4 regions of the Azospira inquinata genome follow, and region 3 is predicted to be linked to each of the others. Evidence: predicted binding sites of a transcription regulator. Region 3 holds the regulator's gene; each other region holds the start of a gene.

Region 1 (4,122 bases), 730 kb from region 3:
TGGAGGCTCTGAATCGGTTGATGGACCTGGATCAGCCGGACTGCCTGTCCTATCGGGATAGCTGCCGGGGCATTGCCAAACGGGCCCTGATGGCGGGGGAGGTGCTGATGGGCCTGAGCCTGATCGGGGAAACGGCGGCGGAACCCTGGTTGCGGGATTTGATCGTGGCGCGACAGCCCGTCGCCCAGTTCCGCGCCTGGCTGCTGGCGCCCCTGGCCCAGCCTCCCGCCGGGGCCTGCGGTCGGGGCAAGACCATCTGCAACTGCCTGAATGTTTCCGAGTCAGAAATCCGCGCCGCCATTGCCCGGGGGGCTGACGTGGAGGGGCTAAAAGACCAGCTCAAGTGCGGTACCAGCTGCGGTTCCTGTGTTCCGGAACTGAAGCGTATGGTGGCGGGCGGGTGAAACTGTGCCCAGGAGATGGCTGCCGGTGGCGTATTGTTCAGATCGGGCTGGAGTGGGCGTCCGGGCGGGCGCTCCTTGCTGTTTTGCTGGAATGTGTTTTGCATGGCTACCGCCTGTCATCGGTGGTGATGGGGGTAGCCCGGGGCCCAGGGTTTCTGCTGCAAAAAAGGGCCAAAATTTGCGGGGATTCCCTTTAACGGTCGTGGAATTTTTCCATTATGGTGCGTAGCAAACGTCCAACCTCCTCTGCTTGCGATGGGCCCCTCCCGGGAAAGGGCGGGGCGGCGGGCCCGACTCAGTCTGTGGGGCCTGATGCCATGCTGCGGGTGCTGGTGATCGATGAGTCCCAAAGCCGGGCGGCGGATATTTGCGCCGGTCTGGTGCTGGCCGGTCATCAGGTGGCAGCCGTCCTGGCTTCGGCCCTGGATTTATCCCAGCGGGTGGAAGAACTAAAGCCGGACGTGATCCTGATTGAGACCGAAAGTCCCAGCCGGGACACCCTGGAACACCTTTCCGCCATGAACCGGGATATGCCCCGGCCGGTGATTATTTTCGCCAATGACGACGACGGGGATGTGATCCGCAAGGCGGTCAAAGCCGGTGTTGCTTCCTATGTGGTGGATGGCCTGGACCCGTCCCGAATCAAGCCTATTGTGGAGGTGGCCCGGGTCCGCTTCGAGGAAACCCAGGCCCTGCGCCGGGAGCTGGAACAGGCCACGCAAAAGCTTTCTGACCGGAAGATCATCGATCAGGCCAAGGGCCTTTTGATGAAAACCCGTCAGCTGGATGAGGATCAGGCCTATCACACCCTCCGCCGTCTTGCCATGGACCGGGGGCAGAGCCTCTCCAAGGTGGCTCAGGATATGGTGGCTATGGCCAAGCTCTTGCTCTGATGTAAGAGCAGGAGGATGGCCCCCAGGGGGAGAACTCTAGCGGTAGAGGGGAGCGGACCCGATATTTCGGGGTGCCAAGGGCCGGGGTCGGCTGGAGGCCTCCCGGGCGCAAAATTGCCCGAGGCTGGTGGCAAAGTGGGAAGGGGACCCTGGACAGCGTCCCTTCTTTTGGGCGGGGCGCGAGGCGGGGACTAAGCCAGCAACAGGGAGGCCAGGGTCAGGGTCCCCCCTAGGGTGCCGCCTAGGCAGGTGAGGCCCGCCAGGAGAAACTTGGCCACCTCATCCCCCTCGCCACAGAGCCGATCTACCCCGGAAAAGCACAGTTGGATGCTGGAGAGCAGAGCGAAGCCAATGAACACTTCGCTGTAAAAAAGACTGGGAATGAGCAGGGCGAAGCTGGAAAGCCACAGGGGAATGGGGGTGATGGCAATTAAGACCATGGCTTCCCGTAATCCCAAGGAAAAATGAAAGCGCCGCCCAATGGTGCGGCACAGCAGGGCCACCAGGGGTAGGAGCAGCAACTGAGTCAGCCCAAATCGGAGGGCCAGGGCGTTCCATTCCCAAGCCGGGTGGAGTTCCTGGAGGGAGGACATATGGGTGCCCAGATAGGCCACCATGTAAGCCGAAAAAGTGGCCCCCGGTAACATAATCAGCAGCCAGGCCCAGAGGGGATGGGGCAGGCGGCGCCCGGTTCTTCCCGCAGACGGCGGCGGGGGGAGGGGCAGGGTGGAGGGGGCGGTGAAGGGCAGATTCATAGGGAGAAAGGCCTAGCTTGCGGCGCCCCTGGGGCGCAGTTCCGGGAAGGCTTTATCCTAAAGAGGGCGTGTTACGGGAATTTGAAGGGGAGGCGCCTGGCCGATTCCCTGGCCTTGTGCGTGATTGCCGCCAATCTGCACCGAGCTTGTGCGATAGACAACGGCTAGAAAGAGGATCTCAGGATAAAGCTTGCTTGCATTGTGTTGTGTAATGTTTTGATTTATAAGTAGATGATTGGATAATTTGGCCCCTGGCATACGGTTTGCTTAATGCTGCTCATCAATTGAACCAACGGCGGTTCAATCCGATGTCGGTCTGATTTGGCGATCAGTGACCGGAGTTGATGGACAAAGGCGTCCATCTCCACGCTGCGACTTTTGTTGCAGCGCTGGGGGTGTGACGCCTTCTTTTTTTTTTGGTGGCTAGGAGCTGAAATGGACAAGAAACAGGAGCGCCAAGATGAGGTGCAATTGTCTCGCCGGGAGTTCGTCAAATCCGCCGGCTTATTTGGTGCGGGGGCGGCCATGATGGGCTTGGGTGTCGGATCAGCCTCCTCCGCCTGGGCGGCAGGCTCGGATGGGCCGGAAAAAACGGAAGTCCGGGTGGGGTTTATCCCCCTGACGGACTGTGCCTCGGTGGTGATGGCCGCGGTCAAAGGCTTCGATAAAAAGTACGGCATCAAGATCATTCCGTCCAAGGAGGCATCTTGGGCCGGGGTGCGGGACAAGCTGGTCAATGGGGAACTGGATGCGGCCCACGTGTTGTATGGCCTAGTCTATGGGGTGCAGCTGGGGATCGGCGGCCCGAAAAAGGACATGTCCGTTCTCATGACCTTGGATAACAACGGCCAGGGGATCAGCCTTTCCAACCAGCTGCACCAGAAGGGGGTGACGGACGGGGCCTCCCTGCGCAAGCTGATTTCCACGGAAAAGCGGGAATATGTGTTTGCCCAGACCTTTCCCACCGGTACCCACGCCATGTGGCTGTATTACTGGCTGGCGACCTACGGCATTAATCCGATCCATGACGTGAAAACCATTACGGTGCCGCCCCCTCAAATGGTGGCCAATATGCGGATCGGCAATATGGATGGATTCTGTGTAGGGGAACCCTGGAATCAGCGGGCCATCGTGGATAAGGTGGGTTTTTCCGTGGCGACCAGCCAGGACGTCTGGCCCGATCATCCGGAAAAGGTCCTGGGGACTACCTCGGACTTTGTGACCAAGTATCCCAAGACCGCCCTGGCCCTGACCTGTGCGGTCCTGGAAGCTTCCCGCTGGATTGACGCCAACCTGGCCAATCGCCGGGAAACGGCGGAAGTCATTGCCGGCAAAGCCTACGTGAATACGCCGGCCGATGTGATTCTGGGGCGCATGATGGGGCGCTATGAAAACGGCCTGGGCAAGACCTGGGATGACAAGCACCACATGAAGTTCTTTAACGACGGTCAGGTCAATTTCCCCTACCTGTCCGATGGCATGTGGTTCCTCACCCAGCACAAGCGCTGGGGCCTGTTGCGCCAGGACCCGGATTATCTGGGGGTGGCCAGGAAAATTAACCAGATCGCCCTCTATAAGCAGGCTGCCGCCCGGGTCGGGGTGCCCCTGCCCAAGAGCGATATGCGCACATCCAGGCTTATTGATGGGGTGGTGTGGGACGGTAAAGATCCCAAGAAATACGCGGCCTCCTTTAAGGTCCGCGCCTAATCACGCCTCGGGCCGCCGGGACGGAAGCCGGTGGCCGCCGATTCTGACTGAATGGGAGACTATTCCATGACCACCCTGACTCTCCTCCAGGAAGCCCCCCACCCGGAGGCTTCCTCCCCAGACCAGACCGTAGCCATGGCAGCGGCCAGCCCGGAATCCCCGGCGGCCGTGGCGCCGGTAAAGAGCAAACCTGCCCAGGGCAGCCACCGCCCCCCTCGCCAGGGGGAAAGCCGGTTGCGGGCTTTTATCAAAATCCTGTTGCCCCCCCTTTTGGGCCTGGCTGTCTTTGTGGGACTGTGGGCCCTGGTATCCATGACCAGCCCCCAGCTGCCTGGGCCCGTGAAAACCTGGCATTCCGCCGTG
Region 2 (4,122 bases), 330 kb from region 3:
AGGCCGGTGAAAGTAAAGGGTAAGGTGCCCAGGCCCAGGGCCTGGGTGAAGTGGCCCACGGGGCCGTTGGGGCCCATGACCACCAGCAGATAGAAGCCCAGTACCGTGGGGGGCAGCACCAGGGGCAGAGCCACCAGGGCGCCCACCGGGCCTTTCCAGGCGGAGCGGGTACGGGCCAGCCACCAGGCAATGGGGGTACCCACCAGCATCAGCAGCAGGGTCACCAGGGTCGCCAGGGCCAGGGTCAGGCGTATGGCCCCCCAGTCGTCAGGGCTGAACATAACAAAATCCGCAGAAAAAAATGGGGGCCGGGCCCCCAGGCGCCAGCCCGGCGAACCTTCCGAAAAAGGTCCGCCGACAGACGGGCTTACAGGTCGTAGCCGTAGGATTTGATGATGGCCTTGGCCTTGGCGCCCTTGAGGTATTTCATCAGGGCTTCGGCGGCCGGTTTGCCCTTGCCCTTGGTGAGCACCACCCCGTCCTGACGGATGGGGTTATAGAGCTTGGGGGGCACAATCCAGGCGGAACCGGACTTCAGGCGACCGTTTTCCCAAACCTGGGAGAGGGCGACAAAACCCAGCAGGGCATTGCCCGTGGCGACAAACTGGTAGGCCTGGGAAATGTTGCCCGCCTGGACGATCTTGCTTTGCAGGCTGTCGTAGATGCCCAGGGATTTCATGGTTTCCACGGAGGCCAGGCCGTAGGGGGCCAGCTTGGGATTGGCGATGGACAGGTGGTCAAACCCGCCCCGCTTCAGCACTTCCCCCTTGCCATCCACCAGGGCGGATTTGGCGCTCCACAGCACCAGTTTGCCGATGGCGTAGGTGAAGCGGCTGCCCGGCTCAATGCCCCCTTCCTTTTCCAGCTTCATGGGGGTTTCGTCGTCGGCAGCCAGGAACACTTCAAAAGGCGCTCCGTTCTTGATCTGGGCATAGAACTGGCCGGTGGCGCCGAAGGACAGCACCGCTTTGTGGCCCGTGTCCTTTTCGAACTGGGCGGCAATTTTCTGCATGGGGGCGGTGAAATTGGCGGCCACCGCCACCGCTACCTCATCGGCCCGGGCCAGGGCGGAGAGGGAAGAAATACCGGCGGCCAAACAGAGGCCGACCAGCCAGGAACGGGAAAAGCGTTTGGGCATTACACACTCCTCGTAAAAGATAAAAAATCAGGCGTAAACCGCCAGAATCACGCTGGAGGCCTTGAACACGGCGCAGGCCTTGACGCCCGGCGCCAGGCCCAGGTTTTCAATACTGTTTTTGGTCACCACGGCGGTGACGCTCTTGCCCCCGGAGAGGGCCAGGGTGACCTCGCTATTCACCGGGCCGTCGTGGATTTGCACCACCTCGCCCCACAGCTGGTTGCGGGCGGTGATTTTCAGGGCCGGGTCGGTAATCAGTACCGGGGAGGAGGCTTTGACGAAGGCGAAGACTTCCTTGCCGATGGCCAGTTCCAGGGTTTCCGCCGATTCCCGGGTAATGACGGCCACCACCTCATGGTCCGCCTCCAGGCGAATGCGCACCTCGAAATCCACATCCCCTTCCCGCAGGCCGACGATTTTCCCGACGAACTGGTTGCGGGCACTGGTTTTCATGGACAGGCGCCGCATCATGGACTGGAACTTGCGCATGTCCCCGCTCTGCACCTCGTCCATACGCTCCGTCAGCCGGTCCAGGGCATCCTGGTATTCCTGCTCCATGGCCCGGAACAGGCCGATGATCTTGCGACCGTAGTCGGTGAGCACCGTACCGCCCCCGTGTTTGCCACCGGTGGTACGCACCACCAGGGGCTCTTCCGCCAGATTGTTCATGGCATCCAGGGCGTCCCAAGCCGCTTTATAGGACAAGGGAACCGCCTTGGCCGCCTGGGAAATGGAACCGTGGCGGTCGATGGCTTCCAGGAGGCGGATGCGGGTATCCCCAAGGAAGGGGCCGAATTCGGTTTCCAGGGCCAGCTTGCCCACCAGTTTGGCGTTGCTCTGGGGCATGGCAGATTCCTTACAGAATATGTAATGAGTTATACAACGGTACAGCAGGAGCAAATAGCCTGCCATAATCATTTTGAACTATTGTCGTCGCTATGGTTGTGACTTAGCAGCGCTTTTTCCTAGAATGGTTTCAGTCAGGCAGCAGTTCATTATCTACTTTGGTGCATAGCGCACCAGCTTGTGGCATTGCCCAGGAGAACCGACATGAAAGCCAGCGCCCGTAACCTGTTCAGCGGAAAAGTCACCGCCATCCGTCCCGGAGCCATTAACGCGGAAGTGGAACTGACCACCGCCGGGGGGGACAAAATCACCGCCATCGTCACCCAGACCAGTGTCCAGACCCTGGAACTGGCGGTGGGCAAGGAAGCCATCGCCCTGATCAAGGCCCCCTGGGTGATGCTCCTCACGGAGGACGGGGATATCAAGCTGTCCGCCCGCAACCGGGCTTCCGGCAAGGTGAGCAAGCTGGTCAAGGGGGCGGTGAATACGGAAGTGGCCGTAACCCTGGCCGGAGGCAGCACGGTGTACGCCATTATCACCAACGACGCGGTGCTGGAGCTGGGCCTGGCCGAAGGCCGGGATGCCACGGTGCTGTTCAAGGCCAGCCACGTCATCCTGGGCGTCCCCGCCTGATTCGCCCCAGCCCCATTCCCCCAGCCCCGCCCAGCGGGGCTTTTTTATGGGGGATGTAGGAGAAAAGCCGGAGTTGGAATCCCTCGGCCCGAAAAGGCCCTTCCGGGTGGCTTGCCCCTCCCGGCCTCAGCCGGGCAAGGCCCGCCCCCCGGGCAGGGTGCGGAAATGGACCAGGGGCGCCCCATCTTCACTGCCAAAGCATTCCCCGTAACTGGCACAGACGCCGCAGGAGGGGGCGCGGCAGGCCCGCACCTGGGCCCGGTCGCAGAGTTGCTTGTAGAAAAACTTTTTCCAGCGCATGGCCGGCCGGTTGGCCCGCACCAGGGAAGGGAAATGGTCCGCCATGAGCCTGCCCAGCACGTCCCGGCTGGGCAGGCCCAGATCCTGCCAGAGATGGTTCTGGCCCATGGAGCCCAGGGCCAGGGCCGCCGCCAGACGGCGCCGATCCGGGTCTAGGGGCCCGGGGGGGGGCGCCGCCTCCAGCAGGAGGGCCAGAATGTCCTCGTATTCATCGTCCCGCTCCCGGGGCAGGGCCGCCAGACGGGCGTGATCCATCAAAGACAGATAGCTTCGGGCATCCATCACATTCTCCTTCGCCTCCCCGGCCGCCTCCGGCCCGCCGCCCGACCAAGGGCGGCTACCGCCTCACACCGTGGCCGGGGTGTGGCTGATGCACTTCTTGGAACAGTTCCGGGCACAGGCTTCGCAGCCCACGCAGTTTTCCGGATGGACCACGGTCATCACCTTCTTTTCGTAGTCATCATCATCCCCGTCCTCCAGGGCCACCAGTTCCCCTTCGTCATCCACGGCCATGAGGGACAGTACATCCCGGCCGCAGGTCTTGAAACAACGGCCACAGCCGATGCATTTTTCCTGGTCGATCCCGGCCACGAAGTTGGGGGTCCATTCCACGCCGGAGGGCAGGGTTACGCTGAAATTGGCCATCTTGAGTTCCTTTATTTCCTTTGGGTTGTAATGGGGCCGCCCTAGCGGGGCAGGCCCTTGCTCAGGGTGTAATGCCGATATTCCGGCGCACAGGCACAGGCTGCCCCGTGTTCCCGGGTGCAGACCAGCCATTGGCCGCCCAAACGCCAGGCCATGCGGGACTGGCCGTAGCTGCGGGCTTCCTCGAACAGTTCGCCGTCTTCCTCGTCCAAGCCCTGGGGCGCCCGGCATTCGTAGACCTGGTGGTAGAAGCAGGCTTCCCCCCAGCGGTCATAGCCCCAGACCCGGGCGCCTCCCGCCGCCCGGTCCCGGGCCAGGGCAAAGCGCACCGGCACGGCCACCCGGCGGGCGTAATCCGTGGGCAGGAAGCGGCGCCATTCCCGGCGCCAAGCCACCTCGTTCCAGTTCAATTCGGGCAGATGTTCCATGGGGCTTGAGGCAGACGGGCATCCGGACCTATTCCAGGGCGGCCAGCTGCTTCCGCGCCTCGGTCAGGGCGGCGTAGATATCGTGGGTTTTCTGGGCTGTTTCCATGATCTTTTCCCAGTTCATGGGCAGCT
Region 3 (4,122 bases):
GCGGGCGGGCCTTGCGCCTGCTCGCCTCCCGGGAACACAGCCGTCTTGAACTGAAACGCAAGCTGGCTTCCCACGCCGAAAGCGGCGAGGAACTGGAATTGCTGCTGGACGAGCTGGAGAAAGCCCGCCTGCTTGCCAATGACCGTTACGCCGAACAGCGGGTCACCGTCCGCGGCGGCCGCTACGGTAACGCCCGCCTGGCCGGGGAATTGCGCAGCCAGGGGGTGGATGACACCACCATTGCCAACGCTTTGGCCCAGGCCGGGGATGAAACCGAGCGGGCCCTGGCGGTCTGGCGCAAAAAATTCGGCAGCCTGCCCCAGGATGCCCAGGAGCGGGCCAAGCAGGCCCGTTTTCTGGCCGGTCGGGGTTTCGGCAGCCCAACCATCCGCCGGGTGCTGCAAGGCACCTGGGATGACGAGTAAAAGGTTCGCACCATGTCCGACCCGCAAGACAGCCAAAAAGGCCACATTCTTTCCGCCCACAACCTGAAGAAGCGCTACAAGGCCCGTACCGTGGTCCAGGACGTGTCCTTCGAGGTCTGCTGTGGGGAAGTGGTGGGGCTACTGGGCCCCAACGGGGCGGGGAAAACCACCTGTTTCTATATGATCGTGGGTCTGGTGGCCGCCGATGGGGGCGCCATCTGGCTGGACAACCAGGAACTGACCCACCTGCCCATCCACCGCCGGGCCCACATGGGGGTCTCCTACCTGCCCCAGGAAGCTTCCGTGTTCCGCAAACTGAATGTGGAAGAAAACATCCAGGCGGTGCTGGAACTCCAGGAACTGGACCCGGAGGCGACCCAGAGCAAGCTGGAGGAGCTGCTCGACGAACTCCACATCGGCCATCTACGCCACACCTCCGCCGCCGCCCTCTCCGGCGGGGAACGGCGCCGGGTGGAAATCGCCCGGGCCCTGGCCACCTCCCCCCGCTTCATCCTGCTGGACGAACCCTTCGCCGGGGTGGACCCCATCGCCGTGCTGGAAATTCAGAAAATCATCCGTTTCCTCAAGGAACGGGGCATCGGCGTACTCATCACCGACCACAATGTGCGGGAAACCCTGGGCATCTGTGACCGGGCCTGTATCATCAATGAAGGCCGGGTACTGGCCGCTGGTGGGCCGGATGAGATCGTTTATAATGAAAATGTAAGAAAAGTCTATCTGGGTGAGCATTTCCGCCTCTAATCACCCCTTTCTCCCCCAACAGCAGCCCGTCTGCGGAGAAGTCATCGTCATGTTTTCTCCCATCACGCGCCCATGAAACCGACCCTCCAACTTAAACTTTCCCAGCATTTGGCGCTCACGCCCCAACTGCAACAATCCATCCGGTTGTTGCAGCTGTCCACGCTGGAACTGAACCAGGAGCTGGAGAAGTACCTGACGGAAAATCCCCTCCTGGAACGGGAGGACGAGGATTTCGACGGTCCTTCCGGGCCTGCCGCCGGGGAAGGAAGTGACAGTGCGGCCCCTGATCCGGCGGGCACCACGCCCCGGGAAACGGAGCGGGGCGAGGATGATAGCCGGGAGCACGGGGAGCCGGGGGAAAGCGCCGAAACGGGCATCCGTGCCAGCGACGAGGGCAATGCCCTGGCCGCCGGGGAGGATGACGGCTGGTATGCGGAGGGCAGCTATCCTTCCGCCTCCCGGGACGAAGAAGACGATTCGGATTACCAGGACATCCAGGCCGCCAGCACCTCCCTGCGAGACCATCTGGCCTGGCAGTTAGGCCTCACCCCCCTGAGTGACCGGGACCGGAATCTGGTACGCTTTCTCATTGAAGCCCTGGACGACGACGGCTACCTGACCCAGCCCCTGGAAGAACTGGCGGACGCCCTGCCCCCGGAGCTCGAAATCGACCTGGACGACCTGCTCATCGCCCTGCGCCACCTCCAGCATTTCGACCCCACCGGAGTGGGGGCCCGCTCTCCCCAGGAATGCCTGGCCCTGCAACTGGAAGCCCTGCCCCCGGAACCCACCCGGGATCTGGCCCTGCAACTGGTGCGCCAGTATCTGGAACTCCTGGCCGGACGGGACTTCACCAAGCTGAAAAAGCTCCTGGGCTGTGACGACGACCAGCTACGGGCCGCCGCCCATCTGGTGAAGAGCCTCAATCCCCGCCCCGGGGCCCAGTACGCCCCCCTGGATACCCGCTACATTATTCCCGACGTGGTGGTGCGCAAGCTACGCAACCAGTGGGTGGCCAGCATCAACCCGGACGCCTATCCCCGGCTGCGCATCAACCGCCTGTATTCGGATATTCTCTCCAAACACCGGGGCTCCTCCCTGGCTGGCCAGCTCCAAGAAGCCCGCTGGCTGATCAAGAACGTACAGCAGCGCTTTGACACCATTCTGCGGGTCTCCCAGGCCATCGTGGAACGCCAGCGCCAGTTCTTCGAACACGGGGAAGTGGCCATGCGCCCCCTGGTACTGCGGGAAATCGCCGAGGTGCTGGGGCTCCACGAATCCACCGTTTCCCGGGTCACCACCCAGAAATACATGGCCACCCCCCGGGGCATTTTCGAACTCAAGTATTTCTTCGGCAGCCACGTGGCCACGGAAGCGGGGGGCGCCTGTTCCGCCACCGCCATCCGGGCCCTGATCAAGCAGTTGATTGGCGGGGAAGATGCGAAAAAGCCCCTTTCCGACAGCCAGATTTCCGAGATTCTCGGGCAACAGGGCATTGTGGTGGCCCGCCGGACCATAGCAAAATACCGGGAGGCGTTGAACATCCCGCCGGCTAACCTACGCAAGACCATCTAACCAAGGAGTAAATAATATGAACCTGCACATCACCGGCCATCACGTCGAGGTTACCCCGGCTATCCGCGAATACGTCAGCAGCAAGCTGGATCGGGTGCTGCGCCACTTCGACAACGTCATTGAAGTGAATGTGATCCTCACCGTGGAAAAGCTGAAGCAAAAAGCGGAAGTCACCGTCCGGGTGCCGGGCAAGGACATCTACGTGGAAAACGAAGACAGCGACCTGTACGCTTCCGTGGACGCCCTGGTGGACAAGCTGGACCGCCAAGTGATCAAGCACAAGGAAAAGGGCCTGGCCCACAACCGGGACAGCATGGATAAGCACATCGGCGAAGCCTAATCGCTAGCACCGCCGCCGCCCCACCCAAGGGGGCGGCTACGGTGGCCGAGCGTCGCCTTTTCCGCTATGATCCGGCCACCTGAAGGGTCTCCCTCCCGCCCCCCGGGTTTCTTGTTTCTCCCATCGTCTTTCCGGGGAGTACCCTAGCCCCATGGACCTCATCGCCAAACTCCTTCCCCCCGCCAACATCGTCCTGAATCTGGAAGCCAGCAGCAAAAAGCGCGCTTTCGAGCAGGCCGCCCTGTTGTTCGAAAATAACCTGGGGGTTGCCCAATCCACGGTTTTTGCCAGCCTGTTTGCCCGGGAAAAGCTGGGCTCCACCGGCCTGGGCCAGGGCGTGGCCATTCCCCACGGCCGCTTAAAGGGCATCAAGGAAGCCGCCGGCGCCTTTCTCCGCCTCACCCACCCCGTGGCCTTCGACGCCCCGGACGGCAAGCCGGTAGATCTGATGTTCGTGCTCCTGGTACCGGAGCAGGCCACGGAACAACATCTGCAGATTCTTTCCGAGCTGGCCCAGCGCTTCTCCGACAAGCTGTTCCGGGAGGCCCTGCGCCATTGCGACAGTATGGACGACGCCCACCGCCTGTTCACCGATTGGGGAAATCATGCGGAAAATCAGCATCGCGCAGCTGTTTGAAGACCATCGGGAACGCCTCGCCCTGGAATGGGTGGCAGCCCTGGGCAGCGAACGCTTCATCGATCTGAAACGGCGGGGCAACAACTACGGTGCCGATCTGGTCGGCCACCTCAACGTCATTCACCCGGAACGGCTCCAGGTCATCGGCTTCGCCGAACAGGCCTGGCTCACCAAGGCCAATCCGGAGCGCCTGAAAAACCAGATGCAGGACATGTTTGCCGCCGAACCACCCGCGGTGATCGTGGCCGAAGGTCTGGAAGTGCTGGCCATGGTGCGGGACACCTGCGAAGCCACCAGCACTCCCCTGATCACCACCCCCAAACCCTGCTCCGCCATCATCGACCTGCTGCGCATCTACCTGTCCCGGCGTCTGGCGGACACGG
Region 4 (4,122 bases), 340 kb from region 3:
CCGGATGGCGTTTACCACATTGCCGTCCGCCAGATTTTCCAGGGTCCAGGCCAGATGCTGGGGATCAATGCGCTGCATGGTGGAGCACATGCATACCGTGGGGGCCATGAACTGGACGATTTTGCCCTGGGGCTTCACTTCTTCCGCCAGCCGGTTTACCAGATTCAGTTCTGTGCCCACCAGCCAGCGGCTGCCCGCCGGAGCTTCCTTGATGGTTTTGACGATGGCTTCCGTGGAGCCTACCTGATCGGCCAGTTTACAAACGTCGAAATTGCACTCCGGGTGGGCGATGACCCGCCCATCCGGATGTTCCTTGCGGAAGCGCTCGATATGGCTGGCCTGGAACATCTGGTGCACCGAGCAATGGCCCTTCCACAGGAGAATCTTGGCCTGACGGATTTGTTCCGGGGTAAGGCCGCCGTTTTCCTGATCCGGGTCCCAGACCGCCATGTCCCCCAGGGGAATGCCCAGGTTGTAGCCGGTCCAGCGGCCCAGATGCTGATCCGGGAAAAACAGCACCTTTTCCCGCTGGGCGAAGGCCCATTGGGCAATGGTGCCGGCGTTGGAGGAGGTGCAGACGATACCCCCGTGGTCGCCGCAGAAGGCTTTCAGGTCGGCGGCGGAATTGATGTAGGTGACCGGGGTGACCTGGGCATCCACATCTCCCAGCACTTCCCCCAGTTCCCGCCAGCACCGTTCCACCTTGGCCAGATTGGCCATGTCCGCCATGGAACAGCCCGCCGCCAGGTCAGGCAGGATGGCCGTCTGTCCGGCCTTGGACATGATGTCCGCCACTTCCGCCATAAAATGGACGCCGCAGAAAACGATGTATTCCGCATCGGTCTGGGAGGCCAGACGGGACAGTTTCAGGGAATCGCCGGTGAGGTCCGCGTGGCGATAAACATCAGCCCGCTGATAGTGGTGACAGAGGAGGACGGCCTTTTTCCCCAGACGGGCGCGGGCGGCGAGAATGCGTTCCTGGCAATCCTCGTCCTGCATTTCATTGAAGCGGTCGAAAGCGATGGTGGCTGTTTGCATGGGATTCTCGAATTCTCCGGGGGCCTGGGGCAAAAGCCTCAGCTTTGGGTCCAGGGCAGGCCGGCATGACGCCAGCCGCCGATGTGATTGCGTTGGCCTTTGGCATCCCGGTCCCCTTCAAAGCCTTCCAGGATGTTGTAGCTGCTGCCGTAACCGGCCGCCGCCGCTGCCGTGGCCGCCATATTGGAGCGGCCGCCGCTGCGGCACAGGAACATGACCAGGGATTCCGTATCCACCCGGGCCTTCAGCTGTTGCAGAAAATGGGGGTTGGGGGTGCCCCCCGGATAGATGTTCCACTCGATTTCCACCGCCTCGGGCACCCGGCCCACCCAGTCCTGCTCGGCCCGGGTACGTACATCCACCAGCTTGGCCCCGGGGGCGCTTTGCCACACCATCAGGGCCTCGGCGGGCGTGAGGGCGCCAGCGTAGGGAAGATTGAGTTCCTTGGCGCGGTTCTGGGCCAAAGCCAGGAGGTCGGCGAGTTTTCCCATGGTGTGGTCCATCAGGCAAAAGGGGTTGGGGAATTTCCCGGCCCAGGGGTGGCCTGGAGGGCCACCGGCCCGGGAGTGGAAAAATAAGGGCAGCGAGGGGGGATTATAAAACAATGCCTACCCGGGCGCATTGAGCCCGGGGCAGGGCGGCGAGTTGGGTGAAAAACCCCGTTTGGGGCGAAAAGGCTTCAAAAAGGCGGTCTCGGGGCAAAATGCACCCACTTTGAGCAGTAATCACCATGGCATGGGGGTGGCGGGCGTTGCAATTATCTCTTTTGACGTGGATGGCGGGGAAAAGTGCGGACGGGAGGACGTTTTTACCGTGCCGGCCTGGGTGGCACAGGAAACGCTGAAAATCAGATGCTTGCACTTTATTGGTGCGACTCTGGGGTAATTTGCGCACTATTGGTGCATTAAAAAAGTAAAAGTCCGTATCTTTTCTTATGGCACAATGGCCTATGGACTGTGTGGCTTTGGCACGGATTTCGCTCACTGGTTCCGCACGGATTTATTTGAATGTCACCGGATCCCCGGTATCTGCTTAGGAGACTTTGCGCTATGGCAACCCCTCAAGACGTCATGAAGTTGGTCAAGGAAAACGACGTCAAATTCGTTGATTTCCGCTTCACCGACACCCGCGGTAAGGAACAGCACGTGGGCGTGCCCATCTCCGCTTTTGACGAAGACAAGTTCGAAAGCGGTCATGCCTTTGACGGTTCCTCCATCGCCGGTTGGAAGGGGATTCAAGCCTCCGACATGCTGCTGATGCCGGATGCCGAAACCGCCTACATCGACCCCTTCTTCGACGAAACCACCCTGGTGCTGACCTGTGACGTGGTGGAACCTGCCGACGGCAAGGGCTACGACCGGGATCCCCGCTCCATCGCCAAGCGCGCCGAAGCTTACCTGAAGTCCTCCGGTATCGGTGACACCTGCTTCTTCGGCCCCGAACCCGAATTCTTCGTCTTCGATTCCGTGGAATGGAATGCGGACATGTCCGGCTCCTTCTGCAAGGTCTATTCCGAAGAAGCCGCCTGGGCTTCCGGCGAAAAGATCGAAGGCGGCAACATCGGTCACCGTCCCTCCGTCAAGGGCGGCTATTTCCCCGTTCCCCCCGTTGATTCCCTGAACGACGTGCGGGCCGCCATGTGTCTGGCCCTGGAACAATGCGGCGTGGAAGTGGAAGTGCACCACCACGAAGTGGCCACCGCCGGTCAGTGCGAAATCGGCACCAAGTTCAACTCCCTGGTGCGCCGCGCCGACTGGACCCAAGTGCTGAAGTACGTGGTTCACAATGTGGCCCACCAATACGGCAAGACCGCCACCTTCATGCCCAAGCCCATCGTTGGTGACAACGGTTCCGGCATGCACTGCCACCAATCCATCTGGAAGGACGGGCAAAACCTGTTCGCTGGCAACGGTTACGCCGGTCTGTCCGAATTCGCCCTGTACTACATTGGCGGCATCATCAAGCACGCTCGTGCCCTGAACGCCCTCACCAACCCGGGCACCAACTCCTACAAGCGTCTGGTCCCCGGCTTCGAAGCTCCGGTGAAACTGGCTTACTCCGCCAAGAACCGTTCCGCTTCCATCCGCGTGCCCTACGTGGCTTCCTCCAAGGCCCGCCGGATCGAAGTGCGCTTCCCCGATCCCATCGCCAATCCCTACCTGGCCTTCTCCGCCATGATGATGGCCGGTCTGGACGGCGTGCAAAACAAGCTGCACCCCGGGGATGCCGCCGACAAGAACCTGTACGATCTGCCGCCGGAAGAAGATGCCAAGATCCCGACCGTGTGCTCCAGCCTGGAACAGGCCCTGGATTACCTGGACAAGGATCGGGAATTCCTGACCCGTGGCGGTGTGTTCTCCAACGACTGGATCGATGCCTACATCGGCCTGAAGATGGAAGAAGTCACCAAGTTCCGCATGACCACCCACCCGGTGGAATTCGACATGTACTACAGCTGCTAATCGGCGGCTTTAGGTCGGAAAAGGACGGGGTTTCCCGTCCTTTTTTTTCGTCCCTCGCCTGGAGAAATTCGGCCGGACGGGGCTTCCCCCCGATTTGCCTAAGCCGTGGGCATCCCCTACACTTAGCCCCCGTTCTTGGATGGAGCGAAAATGAAAGCGCCTTTCCTGCTCGTGGTTTTGGGTTTGTTTGCCGTTTCGGCCCAGGCCGACATCTACAAATGTGTGGATGGGGCCGGGCATATCACCTTCTCCAATTTGCAACGGGGCGGTAGCGGCTGTAAGCGCCTCTATCTGGAACCGGCTGGTTCCTCCGGGGCGCCCCGCAGCAGTTCTTCTGCCTCCAGCTCCAGCCGCGCCGCGGCCCGGGCCAATCCTTCTCCTGCCGGTTTCCCCCGGGTGGAAGCGGATACCCAGAAGGCCCGGGATAATGACCGCCGGACCATCCTGGAACAGGAACTGGCGGGTGAGCAGAAGGGCCTGGATGATGCCCGTCATGAGCTTTCCGCCCAGGAAGGCCAGGGCGCCAAGAACCCGGAACGTTTGCAGTCCGCCCGGGACCGGGTGCAGCAGCATGAGCGCAATATCGAAGCGCTGCGCAAGGAACTCAGCAAACTCAAATAAG

What was found. The regulator sigma-54, encoded in region 3, starts transcription at its own class of promoters, with help from an activator protein. The targets are predictions, from matches to a motif close to TGGCACGCTTNCTGCTNA.
Region 1: a site for sigma-54 is predicted at 2,305-2,322, ahead of Azoinq_RS04045 (CmpA/NrtA family ABC transporter substrate-binding protein). Genes of this name have one in related genera too.
Region 2: a site for sigma-54 is predicted at 2,032-2,049, ahead of Azoinq_RS06000 (TOBE domain-containing protein). Genes of this name have one in related genera too.
Region 4: a site for sigma-54 is predicted at 2,004-2,021, ahead of glnA (type I glutamate--ammonia ligase). Genes of this name have one in related genera too.

The regions. Positions count from the first base shown of each region.
Region 1 is NZ_CP064782.1:919,640-923,761, reverse strand. Features, by position in the region: gene Azoinq_RS04060 (nitrate reductase) at 1-404, shown strand, start outside; gene Azoinq_RS04055 (ANTAR domain-containing response regulator) at 707-1,297, shown strand; gene Azoinq_RS04050 (DUF1282 family protein) at 1,489-2,052, opposite strand; gene Azoinq_RS04045 (CmpA/NrtA family ABC transporter substrate-binding protein) at 2,578-3,759, shown strand; gene ntrB (nitrate ABC transporter permease) at 3,826-4,122, shown strand, end outside.
Region 2 is NZ_CP064782.1:1,322,019-1,326,140, forward strand. Features, by position in the region: gene modB (molybdate ABC transporter permease subunit) at 1-281, opposite strand, end outside; gene modA (molybdate ABC transporter substrate-binding protein) at 368-1,138, opposite strand; gene Azoinq_RS06000 (TOBE domain-containing protein) at 1,166-1,984, opposite strand; gene Azoinq_RS06005 (TOBE domain-containing protein) at 2,189-2,617, shown strand; gene Azoinq_RS06010 (nitrogen fixation protein NifQ) at 2,744-3,199, opposite strand; gene fdxB (ferredoxin III, nif-specific) at 3,263-3,562, opposite strand; gene Azoinq_RS06020 (hypothetical protein) at 3,604-3,990, opposite strand; gene Azoinq_RS06025 (CCE_0567 family metalloprotein) at 4,019-4,122, opposite strand, start outside.
Region 3 is NZ_CP064782.1:1,647,628-1,651,749, reverse strand. Features, by position in the region: gene recX (recombination regulator RecX) at 1-425, shown strand, start outside; gene lptB (LPS export ABC transporter ATP-binding protein) at 438-1,187, shown strand; gene Azoinq_RS07530 (RNA polymerase factor sigma-54) at 1,260-2,762, shown strand; gene hpf (ribosome hibernation-promoting factor, HPF/YfiA family) at 2,779-3,102, shown strand; gene ptsN (PTS IIA-like nitrogen regulatory protein PtsN) at 3,254-3,739, shown strand; gene hprK (HPr(Ser) kinase/phosphatase) at 3,708-4,122, shown strand, end outside.
Region 4 is NZ_CP064782.1:1,988,152-1,992,273, forward strand. Features, by position in the region: gene nadA (quinolinate synthase NadA) at 1-1,038, opposite strand, end outside; gene Azoinq_RS09150 (rhodanese-like domain-containing protein) at 1,077-1,529, opposite strand; gene glnA (type I glutamate--ammonia ligase) at 2,088-3,500, shown strand; gene Azoinq_RS09160 (DUF4124 domain-containing protein) at 3,651-4,121, shown strand.